3 regions of the Mesorhizobium sp. P2_B5 genome follow, and region 3 is predicted to be linked to each of the others. Evidence: predicted binding sites of a transcription regulator. Region 3 holds the regulator's gene; each other region holds the start of a gene.

Region 1 (6,372 bases), on a different contig from region 3:
GCTGTTGCATGCCGCCCTTGTGGTGGCTGCGCATGGATACGGCAGGGCGCAGCGGAGGAGGTTTTCCGCAGACCCGTGCAGTTTTCGTGCAGGAACCAGCCCCCTTCTCCCCGTTCACGGGGAGAAGGTCCCGGCAGGGGGATGAGGGGCAGCGCCGACTTCGGGCAATCACCAGCCGCACCCTTGCCTCACCCGCCTGTAGCCGGCATAGATCGAGCATGGAACCCTACCGCCCGCGCCGCTCTGTACTCTACGTCCCCGCCTCCAACGACAAGGCGCTGGCCAAGATCGCGACGCTTACCTGCGATGCCGTGATTATCGACCTCGAAGACGCCGTTGCTCCCGCCGACAAGGTCGCGGCGCGTGAAAAACTGACGGCTATTTTCGCCAGCCGGCCGAAGCGGCGCTGCGAGATGATCGTGCGCGTCAACGCGCTGTCCAGCGAATGGGGCAACGACGATTTGCTGGCCGCGGCGCAATTCGAGCCCGACGGCATCTTGCTGTCCAAGGTCGCCACGCCGCGCGACATCCTCGAAGTCGGCGACGTGCTCGACGACAATTTTGCCCCCGATAGCGTCAAACTCTGGGCGATGATCGAGACGCCCAAGGCCATGCTCAACATCGGCGCCATTGCCGAACTCGGCCGCGACCCGGCCTCGCGCCTCAATTGTTTCGTTGCCGGAACGAACGATCTGGTCAAGGAGACCGGCATTCTGGCCACGCCCGACCGGCGCTACCTCGTACCATGGCTGATGCAAATGGTGCTGGCTGCCCGCGCCGGCGGCATCGACATGCTGGACGGCGTCTCCAACGATTTTCGCGACCTCGATGCTTTTGCGCGCGAGTGCACGGAAGCCGCCGCCATGGGGTTCGACGGCAAGACGCTGATCCACCCGGCCCAGATCGAAGCCGCCAACCGCGCCTTTGCACCGGCGCCAGATGCCCTGGCCGAGGCGCGCGCGGTGAAAGATGCCTTCGCCTTGCCGGAAAATGCCGGCAAGGGCGTGATTGCGCTGAGCGGCAGGATGGTCGAGCGGCTGCATCTGGCACAGGCCGAAAAACTGCTGGCGAAGGCCGCCGCCATCGGCGCATGATTGCCTAAGCCGGCTTTGAAAAGATCACGCCTCGACAAGACACTCACGACAGGACTTGAACCATGAGACTCTACCGCTTTTTATCTGCCCCCGACGATTCCACCTTTTGCCACAAGGTGACCGCGGCGCTGAACAAGGGCTGGCACCTCTACGGCTCGCCGACCTACGCCTACGACAAGAAAACCAAATCGATGCGCTGCGGCCAGTCGGTGGTGAAGGATATTGATGGCCAGGAATACGGGCCGGATACGAAGCTGAGCGACTGGTAGGGAAGACCGAACCCTCGCGTGTCTTCGTCATCTTAGGGCGAAGCAAGGAGCGAAGCGACGCGGCGCAGACCCTGGGATCCATGCCGCGACGCTGGTCGTAAAGTGCGACGGATGAGAATCCCGCTTGTGCGCGCACCGACGCTCGCTGCTGAAACCATGACCGGCGATGCGCTCGATTTCTTGCGTCGCCGGAGCACTGCACCACAGTCACGGCATGGATCCCAGGGTTTTCGCGACGGAGCTTCGCTCCTGCTTCGCCCTGGGATGACGAAACGTTGGGGCTACTCCGCCGCCTCTTCAATCTTCTCCATATCATCGTCCGACAGGCCGAAATGGTGGCCGATCTCGTGGATCAGCACGTGGGTGACGATGTCGCCCAGCGTCTCTTCGTTCTCGGCCCAGTAGTCGAGGATGGCGCGGCGGTAGAGGGTGATGCGGTTCGGGCCTTCGCCGGTCTGCGGATTCCAACGCTCGGCAATGCCGCGGCCCTCGAACAGGCCAAGCAGGTCGAACGGCGTCTCCAGCGACAGATCGTCCATGATCTCGTCGGTCGGGAACTCGGCGATCACGATGACGATCTCGCCGGTCAGCTTGCGAAAATCGTCCGGCAGATGCGCGTACGCCTCCAGCGCCAGAAACTCCATTTCCTCGATCGAGGGCGAGAGTTCGTCGTGCCAGGTGCGGGTCTTGTAGATGCGGGCCATGCGTTGTCCTTTGATCCCGGCATATAGGCTTTCGCACCGGACTCGGCAATGAAGCGGCAATTTCATGACGTCAATGGCTATAGAGGAATAAATTCCTTCTGACTCCGCTTGACTCTTGGGGCACCCTCTGGAATCTATAGGAACATAACAGGAACAATTGTGAGAGAAACTGACCGTCATGGCGACATCAGCCGTGGCGCGGGAGACTGTTTTTGCCCTGCGCCGCCAGATCGCGAAGATCGAGGGAACGCTGCCCGAGCGCCTGGCCGCGCCGGCTGGCGAGCGGCCTCGCGCGCGTGCTGACGGCGATGCCGGCGGGCCAGAATCCGATATCGCACCGGACATCACCATCATCCGGCGCGGCCTTGCCGTGGCGTCACCGGATGCCTTCCTGCCCACCGGCGTTGAACGCCTCGATGCCACACTCAGCGGCGGCCTGCCGAAAGCCGCCCTCACCGAGATCCATGGCCTCGAGACCCGCAATGCCGGGGCGGTCGCCGGCTTTGTGCTGTCGCTGGTCAGCCTGATCCTCAGGGGGCAGAGATTGCCCGTGCTGTGGATTGGCACGTCGGAGATTTTTCGCGAGGCCGGCTTTCCCTATGCCAGGGGATTGCAGGGCATGTTCGGCATCGCGCCGGAGCAATTGCTGTTTTCCGAGGCGGCGAAACTCACCGATGCGCTGTGGGTGGCCGAGGAAGCCGCGAAGATGACCGCGCTGGCCGCCATCATCCTCGAAATCCGCGGCAGCCCGCAGCGGCTCGACCTCACCGCAACGCGCCGGCTGCACGCCCGCGCGCAAAGCGCCGGCCGGCCGGTGTTTCTGCTGCGCCAGGCCGGCGAGGCCGAACCGACGGCGGCACCCGTACGCCTCATCGTGTCGGCCGCAGCGGCTGCAAGCCGCCGGACCATCGCAGGGCCGCTCGCCGGCTCGATCGGCCGCCCCGCCTTCACCGTCAGCATCGGCAAGAGCCGTAGCGCTCTGCCCGGACAATTCACACTGGAGTGGAACCCCGATGAACACAGTTTCGAAGAAAGACGGGAAGAACGGCCAGAGAATTCTGTCGCTGTGGTTTCCGCATCTCGGGGCGGAGCGGATCCTGCGCCAGCGTCTGGGACGGTCGTGGCGTTCCCGGCCGTCGGATCATTTGCCTCTGGTGATCAGCCATCGCGACCGCAGCGCCCAGCGCATATCGGCCCTCGACGAGCGGGCTGAGGCGCTGCACCTGAAGCGCGGCATGGGCATTGCCGACGCGCGCGCCATGCATCCCTCGATCGACATCGTCGAGGCCGACCCAGAAGCCGACCGAAGGCTGCTCGAAGGTCTTGCCGACTGGTGCGACCGCTACACGCCGCTGGTGGCGCTGGACGGCGCCGATGGGCTTTATCTCGACGTCACCGGTTGCACGCATCTGTTCGGCGGCGAGCGCGCCATGCTGGATGACATTCTTGCGCGCTTTTTCCAGCAGGGTTTCGATGTTCGCGCCGGGCTTGCCGCGACGCCGGGTGCTGCCTGGGCGGCAGCGCGCTTTTGCGGCGACCGCATCGTTCCCTCAGGCGAGGAGGAAGCGCTGCTTGCCCCTTTGCCGCTGGCCGCGCTACGCATCGAAGCCGATATCCGCGCCAGCCTGGAAAGTGTGGGCCTGCGCACCGCGGGCGCAGTCATGGCCGCACCGCGCGCACCGCTTGCCCGTCGCTTCGGCTCTACCTTGCTGTTGCGGCTAGACCAGGCGCTCGGCCGCCTCGACGAGGCGGTGTCGCCGCGCCTGCCGGTAGCGCCGCTTTCGGTCGAGCGCCACCTCGCCGAGCCGGTCGTGTTGACCGCCGAGATCGAGCGGCTGGTGGAAATGCTGGCGGTGACCCTGAAGGTCGACCTCGAGCGCCGCGGCGAAGGCGCCCGGATGCTGGCGCTGCTTTTGTTTCGCGTCGACGGCGCCGTCAGCCGCATCGCCGTCGGCACGTCACGGCCCCTGCGCGAGCCGAAGCTGATCCAGCGCCTGTTCCACGAGCGGCTGGCCGCGCTCGAGCAGGACATCGATGCTGGCTACGGCTTCGACCTGGTGCGGCTTTCCGTGTTGGCAGCCGCAGCCTTCGACATGCAGCAGGCCGATTTGACCGGAGAGGCGCAAGATGACGGCGCCGACATCGCGCTGTTTGCCGACCGCATCCGCGCCCGACTCGGCGACAATGCTGTGCTCAAAGCGGTCGCCGTCGAGAGCCATCTGCCGGAGCGCGCCGTCGCCACCATCCCCTTCTCGGAGGCGCCGCAACGGACCACGCCGCCGAAAAGATCGGACCGGAAAGACGCGCCGCCGACAACCATCTTCCCGCCGGAGCGGCCGATCCGGCTGTTCCGTTCGCCCGAGCCGATCGAGGTGCCGGCGACCGAAATGCCGGAGGGACCGCCGATGAATTTCCGCTGGCGCCGCGCGCTCTACCGGGTCGCCCACGCCGAAGGGCCGGAGCGCATCGCGCCGGAATGGTGGCAGAAGAGTGAGGAGGACGCGCCGACGCGCGACTATTTCCGCATCGAGGACAGCGACGGCCGCCGTTACTGGCTCTACCGCCAGGGGCTCTACGGCGCCGGCCAGCCTTCGCCGCGCTGGTTCATGCATGGGGTCTTCGCATGAACGCGCTGACCGTCATTCCCTATGCCGAATTCGGCATCCAGTCGAATTTCTCCTTCCTGCGCGGCGCCTCCAAGCCGGAGGAACTGGTGGTGGCGGCCAAATTCCTCGGCTTCTCCTCGATCGGGCTGGCAGATCGCAACACCGTCGCCGGCGTCGTGCGCGCCTGGCAGCAGGCCAAGGTCGAGAAGCTCGCCTACCACCCCGGCTGCCGGCTGGTGTTCGGCGACGGCACTCCGGACATTCTCGCCTATCCGCAGAACCGCAAGGGCTGGGGCCATCTCTGCCGCATGCTGACGCAGGCCAATCTGCGCGACGAGAACGAGAAGGGCGCGACCCTTCTCCAGCGCGGCGACCTGCTCGAATGGGGCGATCTTCTGTCGCTGGCGGTGATGCCGGATCTCTCGACGAATGCCGACGATCCCCTGGCATTGATCCGCCAGCTGAAGGATCGTTTTGGCGCCAACCTGCGGCTAGGCGTGGCGCCGGATTATCGCGGCAATGACCGCTTCCGCATCGAGCAGGCTTCCGCCATGGCGGAAGCCGCCAGCGTGCCGCTGATGGCGACCAACGATGTGCTCTACCACAGCGCCGAGCGGCGCTCGCTGCAGGATGTGCTTACCGCCATCCGCCTCAATGTGCCGGTCGCCGAGGTCGGGCTGGAACTGACGGCCAATGCCGAGCGCCATCTAAAGCCGCCGCTGGAAATGGCCCGCCTCTTTCGCCGCCATCCGCAGGCGCTGGCCGAGACGCTGCGCTTTGCCGGCGAGCTGACCTTCTCGCTTGGCGATCTCCAGTACAATTATCCCGACGAGCCGACGCAATCGGGCCTCGGGCCGCAGGCCGAGCTCGAGCGTCTGGCCAGGGAGGGGGCCGCCACGCGCTATCCGGCGGGCGTCCCCGCTTCCGTCTCGCAGCGCATCGGCGAAGAGCTCGCTCTGATCGAGCGCCTGAACTATGCGCGCTATTTCCTCACCGTTTACGACATTGTCCAGTTCGCCCGCAACGAGGGCATTCTGTGCCAGGGCAGAGGCTCGGCCGCCAATTCGATCGTCTGCTTCTGCATCGGCATCACCGAGGTCGGCCCCGAGCGCATCGACACGCTGTTCGAGCGGTTCATTTCCGAGGAGCGCAACGAGCCGCCCGATATCGACGTCGACTTCGAACATGAGCGGCGGGAGGAGGTGATCCAGTACATCTACTCCAAATACAGCGCCAAGCGCACCGCGCTGGCGGCCGCCGTCATCAGCTATCGCGGCCGCTCGGCATTGCGCGAGGTGGCCAAGGCCATGGGCCTGTCGGACGATGTCCGCAGCGCGCTCTCCAGTTCGATCTGGGGTTGGTCGACCTCGGAGCTCGGCGAGAAGGAGGCCCATGCCGGCGGCCTCGACCGCAACGAGACCTCGACCCGTCACGTGATCGCCCACGCCAACGAGATCATGGGCTTTCCCCGGCATTTGTCGCAGCATGTCGGCGGCTTCGTCATCACCAGGGACCGGCTCGACGAGATCGTCCCCATCGTCAAGACGGCGATGGAGGCGCGCAAGATGGTCGAATGGGACAAGGACGATCTCGACGCGGTCAAGATTTTGAAGGTCGACGTGCTGGCGCTCGGCATGCTGACCTGCCTGAAACGCGCCTTCACCTTGCTCACCGATCATTACCCGGATGCGCGCGATGA
Region 2 (6,372 bases), on a different contig from region 3:
GCCGGACACGACCGGTGTCGAGAAGGAAGGCGACCTGCCCGAGGAAGATGACGACAACCCCTATCAGGATAGTGACCATGCCTTGCCCGACGATGCCGAGGAAGCCGCCATTGGTCGCGACCCGGCGCGGCGCGGTGGTCCTTTCGACGAGGTGTAGGCTCGAAGCAGTCTGCGCCGGACTTTCGTGGCGTTTTACCGGAACTCTTCGTTTGTTCGCTGGTTAGGAAATTGTCCAACCCAGAGGAGACCGGTCATGGATCACACCAGTCACGCACGACTTGCCAGCACGGAACTGACGCCCGACATACTCGAAGGCGCGACCATCTACGGCCCTGACGACGAGAAGATCGGTTCTGTCGATCATCTGCATGGCAGTCAGGTCGTCATCGACGTCGGTGGCTTTCTTGGTATCGGCGCCAAGCCGGTGGCGGTCACCACCAGCCAGCTTGATTTCATGCGCGACGAGGATGGCGACGTCCACGCCGTCACCAGCTGGACCAAGGACCAGCTCAAGGCGATGCCGGAGCATCGCGACTGATATTTTCGAAGGGTCCGGCTGCGGCCGGGCCCTTCGTTCGGCACGCCAGGTGCGCCCTGGCGGTTTGGCTTCAGCGGCGCTCTGGTGATCAGGGAGAGACCGATGATCAGAAAACTCAAATCAGGGAAATACCGCCTCTATTCGCGCAAGGTCGATGAAAAGACTGGACGACGACGCAACCTCGGCACCTTCGACAGCCGCGAGGCGGCCGAAAAACACGAACGCGAAGTCCAGTATTTCAAGCGCCATTGAGATCGCTCCCCGACCTCTTCAGCGCGCAGGCAATCGCCCGACGCTGAGCGTGTGCTGCGTGCACGCTCCGGCACCGACGGCGGCCGGCGCCGGGCAACCCGTCGGCGCTTGAGGCCGACGGGCGCGCGAGCGGCCTTCAGTTCGACGCGGAATCGCCCAGCGCTTCGGTGAGGAAGGACGCAGCGATCAGGTCGTCGGCGTCGAGGCGTAGGGAGCCTTCGCTACCCCCCATAATGGCTGCGACCTTCTGGAAGGTCTGCATCTCGTATTCGGTAATCCTGGCATTTTGCATCCGGGCCTTCAGATCGGCAACGCGTCGGCCCAGTGAGGCGGACGTTCCGATTTCTCTTTTCGACATGGCGTCGTGCTCCTCCCCCAACCCATGCTTGGTTTTGCCTCTGCTCGCTTAGCTGTACCCAGAGATGCCTATTTATAAGGCAGCACGAATACAGTCGCGGCAACGCGCGGTACCAGGGAAGGTTCCAGCATAAAATGGTCACGAAATAATACGGGAGGGCCGGGAGTCTAGAACCGGTGACTGGCGCCGCAACCAGGGGCTGCGGCCGTCAAGCCACGCCATCCCCGCGTCGCCGTTAGCGACGCAGGTCGGACTGCAATCGCGTTGCGCGATCGGTCAGCGAGAGGGCGACGGCACGCCAGAGACCGAGCGCGCAGTTTCTGGCGAGAACACCACGACAGCGAAGACCAGAACGGCAGCGGCGACGATGAGCGAGCCGCCGGCAACGACAGGCTCAATCGCGGGGTTTCCCTGCAACATCACGTAGAGCGCCGGCAGCATGATCACCACGCCAACCGTATAGAGCCAGTAGTGAATCATGGCGATGCGGCGCGCCGCCTTTTGCGGATTGAGCGCGTAGTAACCGCCGAAGATGGCGCTCGTCACCCAGCCCAGCAGGTTGATATGCGCATGCGCCGGGAAGGCGCTGTGATCGCCTGAGATGGCCATCTGCAGGCCGGCCGCAATTCCCAATATGAGGAACACGATGGCGGTTTTGAAAAAGAGTTCTGAAACCTTAGGCATGTCGTTCTCCCCCGATGCCGTTTACCCCAGCATTGCGAAGGCTACACTTAGGAGTGAAGATTTTCCATACCGTACTTGGGGTTAGTAACGCCTTTCCCCTAGGACCGGCAGTTCCCTCGGCCCGTCAAAAAGCCGCCGGGGCGAACCCCGGCGGCATGGTCGTTCTATTGGGCCGTTTCAGCCGCGATCGGCTTACGGCGTTGCCGGAGCCAGCTTGGCGGCCATCTGGTCGATCTTGTCGGCAAGCACGCCGTTGGCCCAGTCGGTGACCTCGGGGTCGACCGGCTTGTTGGCCATATCGGCGAGTGCGTCATCGAGCGATGGGATGTTGCCGGTAGCCGTATCGGCAGCCGTCTGCGCCGCGGCAGCCGCCGCTTCAGCATCCGTGACCGCGGCCTCCAGATCCGCCATCGTTGCGTCCTGGGCCGCCTGCTCCTCGGGCGTTGGAGGCGTAATGGCATTCGCGGCGTCGAATAGTGCCTGCTGGTCAACCACCGCGGCCTGAGCCTCCGTCACCGCCGCATTGGCCTCGTCAACCGCGGCTTGGGCGTTCTTGGCAACTGCCGACGCCGTCACATAAGCCTGAACGCCGGCGAACTTCTTGCTCTTGGAGTTCATATAGGCGTTGATGTTGCGTTGCAGCGAGTTCAGCCGGCCAAGCTTGGCGTGGATGTTCTTTTCCTTGGGCGTCGCGGCGACTTCGACGTCATCGACAGCCTGGTCGTCAGTCGAGGCCTTCTTGCCGGCATGAGCCGATGCCGATTTGCCATGCGAAGCGCTGTTGCCGGATTTGCCGCTGCCGCTATTGCCGTTGCCGCTGCCATTGCCGTTGCCGCCGCCGTTGCCACCACCATGGCCGTGGCCTCCACCGTTACCGTTGCCACCAGCACCAGCCAGGGCCGGAGAGGCCAGAAGCGCAAACGCGGCAAGCGCCGCCAAAAGAGTTTTTCGGGATGTCATAATACCTCCTCGGGGGATAGCCCACCTCCGCCGACTCGCTATAGCAGCGCCATATGAGAATTTGCTAATTCGATGGAGTAAACTTTAGATAAATGTGGTTGCGATACGCGACAATCGGCCTGCAAAAGGCTGGAGACTGGTTCGTAACTAATTGAAATATAAGATAAATATGAAAATCGGAGAGCAGATCGGCCCTTTGCGCGACTGACGCCCTATACTGATCAGACCTTAGGCCCTATTGGCTGTGATACTTAGGTCGAAGCCACCGGAACCGCGACCGTCGTGGCGTAACTTATCGAGCAGGCGTCGAATGCTAGATACGACATCACCGGGCAGCCACCAACGTGGTGATCGAGCTTCCGGTAGAGCCGCTGAGGCGGATCGATTGAGCGCCAGAACGCAGGCTTTCGGAACACCGCCGATGGTCGATTGGGCCGCCCGGGAAGGACGGCCCTTTCAAGCGCTTGCGGCATCTGGGCCTATGGCATCAGCAGGATATCGGCGCCCGGCTGTTCGTCGAACAGCACGGCGCAGCCGCGCCTCAGCGCCACCGCAGACAGGGCATTGGCCACCGCCTCGTCCGGCGACACGAAATCGCCAGTCAGCACTCGCAATTCTTCAACCGCCTTGGCCATCGACACGCAGTGCCCGGCAACGCGATCGCTCGTGCAGGCGTCAACGACGCTGACGAGGTCGATCATCTCGAACTGGCCCATACCAGCCTCCACGAAACAGTGTCCCAACGAGACCATGAACGCCGTGGCGAGAGACAATGTTCCCTGCGCCCGGCGGGAAGGCAGATCAATCACGGCCGGTTCTCCAGCGAATTCACTGGAGGCAAGCGCCTCGCTTGACAGCGGACCCTGTTTGTTCTCTATTTGTTCGTCAAAACCACCCTAGCAACAGACGCGGCTAATGCTGCAACGCCCAAAGGAACGGCCGGGATGGAACCCACCATCCTGCATGCGGATCTCGATGCCTTCTATGCCTCGGTCGAGCAGCTGCTCGACCCGTCGCTCAGGGGCAAGCCGATTGCCGTCGGCGGCGGTGTGGTGCTGGCCGCATCCTACGAGGCCAGGGTTTTTGGCGTCCGCGGCGGGATGCCGGGGCGGCGCGCGCGGGAGCTTTGCCCGCAGTTGATCTTTGTCGGCGGAAATTTCGGCGAGTACCAGAGGCTGGGCGACGCCGCGATCAAAGTGCTCGACGATTTCACGCCGCTGGTCGAGCGCATCTCGATCGACGAGGCCTTTGCCGATGTCGCCGGCTGCACGCATCTGTTCGGGTCGCCGGCCAAGATCGCCGCCACGGTGCGGCGGCGTGTACGGGCCGAGCTTGGCCTGCCGATCTCGATCGGCGTGGCGCGCACAAAGCACCTGGCCAAGATCGCCTCGCAAGTGGCGAAACCCGACGGGCTGGTGGTGGTCGATCCGGCAACGGAGCTCGCCTTCCTGCACGACCTGCCGGTCGGGTTGATGTGGGGCGTCGGCCCGGCGACCAAAGCGCGGCTGGCCGAGATCGGCATCGAGACCATCGGCCAGTTGGCCAAGACCCACAGCGGCGCGTTGCGCCGGCTGCTCGGCCCCGCCGCCGGCGAGAAGCTGGCATCGCTGGCGTGGAACCGAGATCCGCGAAAACTCGAGACGCACCGGCGGGCGCATTCGGCCGGCGCGCAATCGGCGCTCGGCAAGCGGCCGGCCGAGGCCCATGTGTTCGGACCTGTTCTTCTGCATCTGGCAGACCGGGTCGCCAGCCGGCTCAGGGCAAAATCGCGGCCCGGCCGCACGGTGACGGTGCGGGTGCGTTTCGCCGATCTGCACGCGGTCACGCGCTCGGTGACGCTCGATCAGCCGATTTCGGCGACCGCGATGCTGGCCGAAATCGCCGAGGAACTGGTGCGCGGCGTGCTGGCCGCCAACCCTCGGGAGAAGACCATCTCGCTGCTGGCGATCTCGGTGTCGCAGCTGGAAGAAAGTGCCGAGCTGCAGCTCGAGCTGCCGCTCGGCCTCGATGACGAGAAGCAGCGGCCCGGCAGCAAAAAGGGCCTGGCGCGCTTTGGCGCCGACCGTGCCATCGACAAGATCCGCCAGCGCTTTGGCAGAGAGGCGGTCGGCTATGGCGCGGTGGCGCTGGAAGCCCGGCGCTCGGTCCCCGACGCCTTCCGCGAACTGGCGGAAAAGGAGCTGTGAAAACTATCGGCCGGTGCGCCAATAGCGATGCACCTTGACGCCGCTTGCATTTCTCCCATTCCAGGGCTCGCAAGCTATGCCGTCATGGTCGGCGTCGTGCGTCGGCCAGTAGCCCGGTTCTCCCATATGCGCAGGGGCCAGGCCGACGGCACGGGCAACGCTACAGTTCGGAAATGCCGCAAGGTGCCTGAGCACGGCCCAGGGCGAGTCGAACCGAACGCCCAGGAAGCCGGAAACGATGTAGCCGAACAACAGGATGAATGGGACCAGCATGGCCAGCCATCTCAACCTGCCCGACCTGCCGTGGGGGCGACGCATTGGCCAACGCAGGAACGGCAGGAGCATCATCCTTGGCAGCCAAACCTTTCCTTGGCGCAAAAAGTTGCACAGGCAATGTCGCAAACGCTGCACTGCCTCTATAACAGGCTTGGGTCGAGAAAGGCAGGACGTGCGATTGCTTGGGGTTTTCCTGGGAGAGTTCTTGCAGCGTTGGGGCAGACTGTCGCTGGCCCTGCAGTTCCTCATTGCCGGCGGTATCGGGCTGCTGGTGGTGATGCTGGTGGTCGGCCTGTGGGTGACCTCGCAAATTCGGCAAGGCGTCATGCGCAATTCCGCCGCGACCACGGCGCTCTATGTCGACAGCGTCATCGCACCGCTATTGCCAGACATGCGCAAAAGCCGCGAGCTCGACGATACCGTCAAGCGGGCGCTCGACGAGACGCTCGACCAGGGTGCACTCGGCAAGCGGCTAGCGTCGTTCAAGCTGTGGCGGCGCGACGGCACGATCCTCTACGCCAAGGATACGACGCTGATCGGCAAGGTGTTCGAGCCCAACGCCAACCTGGTCGCCGCCTTCAGCGGCAATGTCGTGGCCGAGTACAACGACCTCGACGACGATGCCGAGAGCCGATACGAGAAAAAGACTGAAGCTGGGCCGCTGCTGGAAATCTACAATCCGGTACGCGAACCCTGGTCGGGCGAAGTCGTCGCCGTTTCGGAGTTCTACGAGGTTGCCGACGGCTTCGAGTCGACGCTGAACGTCGCCCTATGGCAAAGCTGGCTGGTTGTGGCCGGCGCAACGGCGGCGGCATTGGCGCTTTTGTCGGGCATCGTCTTTCGCGGCAGCCGTACTATCCAAACCCAGCGGGCGGCACTCGAGGCCAAGATCGCCGAATTGCGGGCGCTGCTGTCACAGAATTCATCGCTGCGCCAGCGCGTGCAGCACGCCTCGCGCCGCGCCACCGCGCTCAACGAACGCTATCTCAGGCGCATCGGCGCCGATCTTCACGACGGGCCGGCCCAGCTCGTGGCGCTGGCGGCACTCAGGATGGACAGCCCGATCTTGCTTGATCCCGGCGCCCCCACCGCGCTGCGCGAAGCCGAGATCGCCAACA
Region 3 (6,372 bases):
GTTCGAGACCAGTCTTGAAACCTCCGAGCGGCTGGCATCCATGGTGCCGGGCGGCCGCTTGCTGGTCAGCGAGAGCGGCATTTTCACCCACGACGACTGCCTCAGGATGCAAAAGGCCGCCATCGAAACCTTCCTTGTCGGCGAGAGCCTGATGCGGCAACAGGATGTGGCGGCGGCAACGCGCCTGCTTCTGACGGGCAAGACGCCGGCAGAGGCCGTCTGAGGATGCCAGCGGCCCTCACCCATCTCGGCGCCAAGGGCGAGGCCAACATGGTCGATGTCGGCGACAAGGCGGAGACGACGCGCACGGCAGTCGCCGAGGGCTTTGTCTCGATGCGGCCTGAAACCCTGAAGATGATCCTCGACGGCGACGCCAAGAAGGGCGACGTGCTGGGCACAGCGCGCATCGCCGGCATCATGGCAGCCAAGAAGACGCATGAGCTGATCCCGCTCTGCCATCCTCTGCTGTTGACCAAGGTGTCGGTCGACATCGAGCCGGACGCGGCGCTGCCCGGCCTCAGGGTCACCGCGCTCGCCCGCGTCACCGGCAAGACCGGGGTCGAAATGGAAGCGCTGACCGCGGCCTCGGTGGCATGCCTGACTATCTACGACATGGCCAAGGCGGCCGATCGCGCCATGGTGATTTCCGGCATAAGGCTGGTGGAGAAGACCGGCGGCAAGTCCGGCGACTACAAGGCGGGCGCCTGATGGCGCTGGTTCCGGTGGCCGAGGCGCTGGAGCGCCTGCTGGAAGGCGCTGCGGCGCTGCCGGGTGAAAGCATCGCCCTGGCGGATGCGGCCGGCCGGGTGCTGGCGGAACCTGTCGTGGCGCTGCGCACCCAGCCGCCCTTCAACGCGTCCGCCATGGACGGCTATGCCGCGCGGGCACAGGATGTGGCATCCGCCCCGGCGCGGCTTTCGGTGATCGGCATGGCGCCCGCAGGACGCGGCTTTGACGGCACGGTCGGCAAGGCTGAGGCCGTGCGCATCTTCACGGGCGCGCCGCTGCCTGAAGGCGTCGACACCATCGTCATCCAGGAGAATGTCCGCGACCTTGGCAATGGCCATATCGAGGTCACCGAGCCGACCGCAAAAGACCGTAACATCCGCCGCCGTGGTCTGGATTTTGCACAAGGCGACGTCCTGCTGGAAAAAGGCCGCGAGCTCGATCCGGCAGCACTCTCGCTGGCGGCATCGGCCAATCACCCGACCCTGAACGTGGTGCAACGGCCGCTGGTGGCCATCATCGCAACCGGCGACGAGTTGCTGCCGCCGGGCAGTGCGCTTGGCCCCGACCAGATCATCTCGTCCAACGCCTATGGCGTCGCGGCAGCCGCGCAGTCGGTCGGCGCGCGCGCGCTCGATCTCGGTATCGCGGCCGACCGCAAGGAAGCGATCGCAGCACTGGTGAAAAAGGCTGTCGCGGCAAAGGCGGACGTCATCGTCACGCTCGGCGGCGCTTCGGTCGGCGACCACGACCTCGTGCATGACGTGCTGACCGGCGAAGGCATGAAGCTCGATTTCTGGAAGCTCGCAATGCGCCCGGGCAAGCCGCTGATGTTCGGGCGTCTCGGCGACATCAGGTGCATCGGCCTGCCCGGTAATCCCGTGGCGAGCCTGGTCTGTTCGCAGCTGTTTTTGAAGCCGCTTTTGGCGCAGCTCGGCGGCCGCACGTACCGGCAGGACATCCGCCCGGCGCAGCTTGGCGCCGCGATGCCGGCCAATGATCTGAGGCAAGACTATGTGCGCGCCGTGGTGAGCGAAGAAACCGGCGCACGGGTGGCGACGCCGTTCGGCATCCAGGATTCCTCGATGCTGAGAATGCTGGCCGACGCAAACGGCTTGATCGTGCGCGAGCCCTTCGCTCCGGCCGCCGCCGCGGGTGCCGCCTGCAGCGTCCTGATGTTACGCTGAACAAAACGTCAACACATTCATTAAACTTTAAAAGGTTGCGGAACACAACTGGAACAGATAGTGTTTGTTCTGGGTTTGTTTTTTCCGATTCTGGTTTCAGAACCCGTGGGAGCCGCGATGCTGACGCGCAAACAACATGAACTTCTGATGTTCATCCATGAACGCCTGAAGGAGAGCGGAATCCCGCCGTCTTTCGACGAGATGAAGGAGGCGCTCGACCTCGCGTCCAAGTCCGGCATTCACCGCCTGATCACGGCGCTTGAGGAGCGCGGCTTCATTCGCCGGCTGCCGAACAGGGCGCGTGCACTGGAAGTGCTGCGGCTGCCCGACTCGATCGCACCCGGCCTCAATGCGGCGAAGAAGTTCTCGCCGAGCATCATCCAGGGCAGCCTCGGTCAAGGCGGTCAGGGGCAAGGCGGTCTCGGCCGCCAGATCAAGCCGGCCTCCTCGTCTCGTTCGATGTCGGCCGGCAATGACGACGCCGTTTCTGCGGTGTCGATCCCGGTGATGGGCCGCATCGCCGCCGGTGTGCCGATCGACGCCATCCAGCACCAGACGCATTCGATCTCGGTGCCGCCGGACATGATCATGGGCGGCGAACACTACGCACTTGAGGTCAAGGGTGACTCGATGATTGAGGCCGGCATTTTCGACGGCGACACGGTCATCATCCGCAATGCCGATACGGCGAGCCCTGGCGAGATCGTGGTGGCGCTGGTCGATGAAGAGGAAGCGACGTTGAAGCGCTTCCGCCGCAAGGGCGCCTCGATCGCGCTGGAAGCCGCCAACCCGGCCTACGAAACCCGCATCTTCGGGCCGGACAGGGTCAAGGTGCAGGGCAAGCTGGTCGGCCTGATCCGGCGCTACTGAGGCGGCTTACTTTTCGCGCTGCTGGTAAGGCGGCAGACCGCGTGCTTCGCGTGAGAAGCGGCGTTGCTCGTGCCAGGGACGATAGGGTTTGTCGACGGCGAAACGGATCATTGGCGCTGTCGCGGCCGATTGTGGGTCGAAGAAGACGGCGGCACTGCCATCGCGGGCAAGTTGCTTCTTGGTCACGACCAGCACCAGCGGGTCGCGGCACGGATTGTAGGCAGTGGCGTCGTCGATGACGATCAGGCTCGCGAAAGCGCAGGCTGGCCGCGCTGTGTTGCGGTCTTTTGCCAGCGCGATGATGGCTCCGGTCAGGTGCCGGGCAATGCAGAGATTGCCTGTGCAATAGAAAGGCGAGCCTGGCGGCAGGTCGAGCGGGTCTAGATCGAACCGCGTGTCCGTTGCCTCGAAAATCTCAGGCGGGATTATGGTTTCGGCCCTCAGCGCGCGTTTCCAGTTGTCTGTGGTGAATTCGTTGGAGCGTTCGCGATTGAGGGCGAGCTCGCCGCCTCCGATCGGCACGGCCACCAGGTGCGCATCCTCGGAGATGAGCACATCGGGCGTGCGCACCTGTGGCACAGTCAACAGGCCGGCCAGCGCAAAAGGCACGGCCGCCAGCCTCAGCCAGGTGGTGGCCATGGTGGCGATGACGAGCGCGACCGCCACCAGCAGCACCGAGCGGATAGAGATCAGGCCGACGGCATCGACCGGCGAACGTTCGGAAATCCAGGCGCAGATGGCGATCATCGCCGCCAGGCCCTTGCCCATCAAATAAAGGAACGGTCCATCGGCGCCGAACGGCATGGCCAGCGCGCTGAGCACGGCGAAGGGCATGACGATCAACGACACAATCGGCATCACGGCCAGATTTGCGAGCAGGCTGAGTGGCGACACGCGCTGAAAATGCCAGATGGCAAACAGCAAAGTGGCGCTGCCCGCGATGATCGATGTCATGGCGAGGCCGCCCATGGCCAGCAGGAATTTTCGCGACAGAAAGCCGACGAACGAGCGCCTTGCGGGCGGCGTTCTCACCTTGTCGGCGCGGTAGTCGGCCCAGCCGGCATAGGCGCCGACAAGGGCGGCGGTGGCGGCAAACGACATCTGGAAACTCGGGCCGACAACCTCATGCGGCGACACCAGGATGACGGCGATGGCCGAGATCGCCAGATTGCGCATGGTCAGCGCTGCGCGATCAAACAGCACCGCGACAAGCATGACCGCCAGCATAATGAAGCTGCGCTCGGCGGCAACCACGATGCCTGAAATGACGAGATAGGCGGCGATGGAAACAAGCGCCGCGGCGGCGGCATATTTCTTGACAGGCCGGCGCGAGGAGAAATCGGGAAACAGCGCGAAGGCGCCGCGCAACAATGCCATGATGGTGCCGGCGACCAGCGCCATGTGCAGGCCGGAAATGGAGATGATGTGGTAGATGCCAGTGCGCCGCATAGCCTCGTTGACCTCGTCCGGAATGCCGGCGCGAACGCCGACAATGAGCGCCGCGGCAATCTCGCCTTCGGCGCCGCCGATCTTGCCCCTGATATGGTCGGCAATGTTTTCGCGCGCATTCTCGATTGCCGAAGAGAGCCGTGCGGTCAGCGGCGGCGGGCCCTGCGAAGCAATGGTTTTCGGATTGCCGAGAAAGAAGCCGCTGCCGCCGATCCCGGCGAAATAGCTGTCGAAGGAGAAATCGTAGCTCTCCGGTCGCACCGGACCCGTCGGCGGCAACAGTCTGGCATAGCCGGTGATGAGGGAGCCGGCGGTCATATCGGCCGGAATCCCACGCGCCGAGAGCCTGACCCGCTCCGGCGCGTAGTGCAGCTTTGGGTGAGCGGTGGAAACAATGTCGAGCGTCAGCCTGACGCGGCCGTTTTCCATCTCCTCAAGGCTGACGACGCGTCCGGTCAGCCGTGTCTGGATCTCGGAGCCCAGCATTTGCGTTCCGGCGCGCCAGGTCTCGACCTTGGCGGCGACCACCCCAAGCGCGCACAGCATCGCGGCCACGCAGAGCAGATGCGTCTTCGGCCAGGACCGCGCGACGGCTGCGCAACAGGCCATGAGCAGCACAATCGCGATTGGTTGGGCAAAGCCCGGCTCGCTGGCCAGCGAGAAATAAATGATGACGCCGGCCGCCAGGAAAACCGGCACCAGCAGGAAAGCGACGCCGCGGTCGAGTTCGGTGCCGGCAGCCACGGCAACGCTGCGACGGATTGCTGGCCATGTCGAACGGCGCAGCAGCCTACGCAAACGGATGGCGGATCCGGGCACGGCGACCGGCACCGACGCAGTGTCATCCGGAGACAAAGGCCGGAGGCCAGGCCGCGTCTCGGGCAGCGCGACGGGCATCGGCTCGGCATAGGGACTGTCGGCAAACAGGGAGCGTTCGTTGACGCTTGTCGCAGCGCCCTCGCCTTGATCCTCGCCCCGGCCACGTCCAGCCATCGGGTCTGCCCCTTGCGCCCCAGACCCCCTATGCTACATGAACGCGCAAAGCGCGAAAGTCCGCGCGATCACGCCCCCCGTTTTCTAGCCTTGCCCGAGAATTGCAATGTCCAACAAAATTGCCATGTCCAACAGGGTGGTCACCCGTTTTGCCCCCTCGCCCACCGGCTACCTGCATATCGGTGGCGCGCGCACGGCGCTGTTCAACTGGCTGTATGCCAAGCACACCGACGGCACGATGCTGCTGCGCATCGAGGACACCGACCGCGAGCGTTCCACGGAAGCGGCAACCCAGGCCATTCTCGATGGGTTGACCTGGCTCGGCCTGTCCTGGGACGGCGAGGCCGTCTCGCAGTTCGAGCGTGCGCCGCGCCACCGCGAGGTGGCGGAGGAGTTGGTGCGCCTGGGCAAGGCCTATTACGCCTACGAAACACCGGCCGAGCTCGAGGCGATGCGCGAGGCGGCGCGCGCCAAGAGCCTGCCGCCGCGCTATAATGGTGCGTGGCGCGACCGCGACCCCTCCGAGGCGCCCGCCGGAGTCAAAGGCGCCATCCGCATCAAGGCGCCGACCGAGGGCGAGACCGTGGTGCATGACCGCGTGCAGGGCGAGGTGCGCTTCCCCAACAAGGATCTCGACGATTTCATTATCCTGCGCTCGGATGGTGTCCCGACCTACATGCATGCCGTCGTCGTCGATGACCACGACATGGGCGTCACCCACATCATTCGTGGCGACGACCATCTGACCAACGCCGCGCGACAAACGGTAATCTACAACGCCATGGGCTGGGAGGTGCCGTCCATGTCGCACATCCCGCTGATCCATGGCGCCGACGGCGCCAAGCTGTCGAAGCGGCATGGCGCGCTCGGCGTCGAGGCCTACCGCGCCATGGGTTATCTGCCCGAGGCGCTGCTCAATTATCTCGCCCGCCTCGGCTGGAGCCATGGCGACGACGAGGTGATGTCGATCAAGGACATGATCTCATGGTTCGACATCGGCGACGTCAACAAGGGTGCGGCGCGCTTCGACTTCGCCAAGCTCGACGCGCTGAACGGCGTGCACATGCGCAAGATGGATGACAAGGCGCTGCTCGACATCTTCGTCGCCACTCTACCCTATCTCGAAGGCGGCCCGGCGCTCGCCGCC

Evidence for each region. Region 3 encodes LexA, which represses DNA repair genes until DNA is damaged. Its sites were predicted from a motif close to TGTTCNNNNTGTGTTCNG; they were not measured.
Region 1: the regulator LexA is predicted to act here: its motif matches at 2,206-2,223, upstream of AC1D1N_RS03425 (ImuA family protein).
Region 2: the regulator LexA is predicted to act here: its motif matches at 3,661-3,678, upstream of dinB (DNA polymerase IV).

Annotation. Positions count from the first base shown of each region.
Region 1 is NZ_JBFUDJ010000001.1:664,489-670,860, forward strand. Features, by position in the region: gene AC1D1N_RS03410 (HpcH/HpaI aldolase/citrate lyase family protein) at 219-1,094, shown strand; gene AC1D1N_RS03415 (DUF1737 domain-containing protein) at 1,157-1,363, shown strand; gene AC1D1N_RS03420 (metallopeptidase family protein) at 1,645-2,067, opposite strand; gene AC1D1N_RS03425 (ImuA family protein) at 2,246-3,280, shown strand; gene AC1D1N_RS03430 (DUF6504 family protein) at 3,222-4,694, shown strand; gene AC1D1N_RS03435 (error-prone DNA polymerase) at 4,691-6,372, shown strand, end outside.
Region 2 is NZ_JBFUDJ010000006.1:320,763-327,134, reverse strand. Features, by position in the region: gene AC1D1N_RS21610 (hypothetical protein) at 1-157, shown strand, start outside; gene AC1D1N_RS21605 (PRC-barrel domain containing protein) at 254-538, shown strand; gene AC1D1N_RS21600 (hypothetical protein) at 641-790, shown strand; gene AC1D1N_RS21595 (hypothetical protein) at 927-1,148, opposite strand; gene AC1D1N_RS21590 (heme-copper oxidase family protein) at 1,425-1,832, opposite strand; gene AC1D1N_RS21585 (hypothetical protein) at 2,025-2,792, opposite strand; gene AC1D1N_RS21580 (hypothetical protein) at 3,272-3,601, opposite strand; gene dinB (DNA polymerase IV) at 3,737-4,978, shown strand; gene AC1D1N_RS21570 (excalibur calcium-binding domain-containing protein) at 4,982-5,251, opposite strand; gene AC1D1N_RS21565 (sensor histidine kinase) at 5,532-6,372, shown strand, end outside.
Region 3 is NZ_JBFUDJ010000003.1:221,142-227,513, forward strand. Features, by position in the region: gene trpC (indole-3-glycerol phosphate synthase TrpC) at 1-223, shown strand, start outside; gene moaC (cyclic pyranopterin monophosphate synthase MoaC) at 226-708, shown strand; gene AC1D1N_RS13750 (molybdopterin molybdotransferase MoeA) at 708-1,913, shown strand; gene lexA (transcriptional repressor LexA) at 2,031-2,783, shown strand; gene AC1D1N_RS13760 (ComEC/Rec2 family competence protein) at 2,790-5,225, opposite strand; gene gltX (glutamate--tRNA ligase) at 5,350-6,372, shown strand, end outside.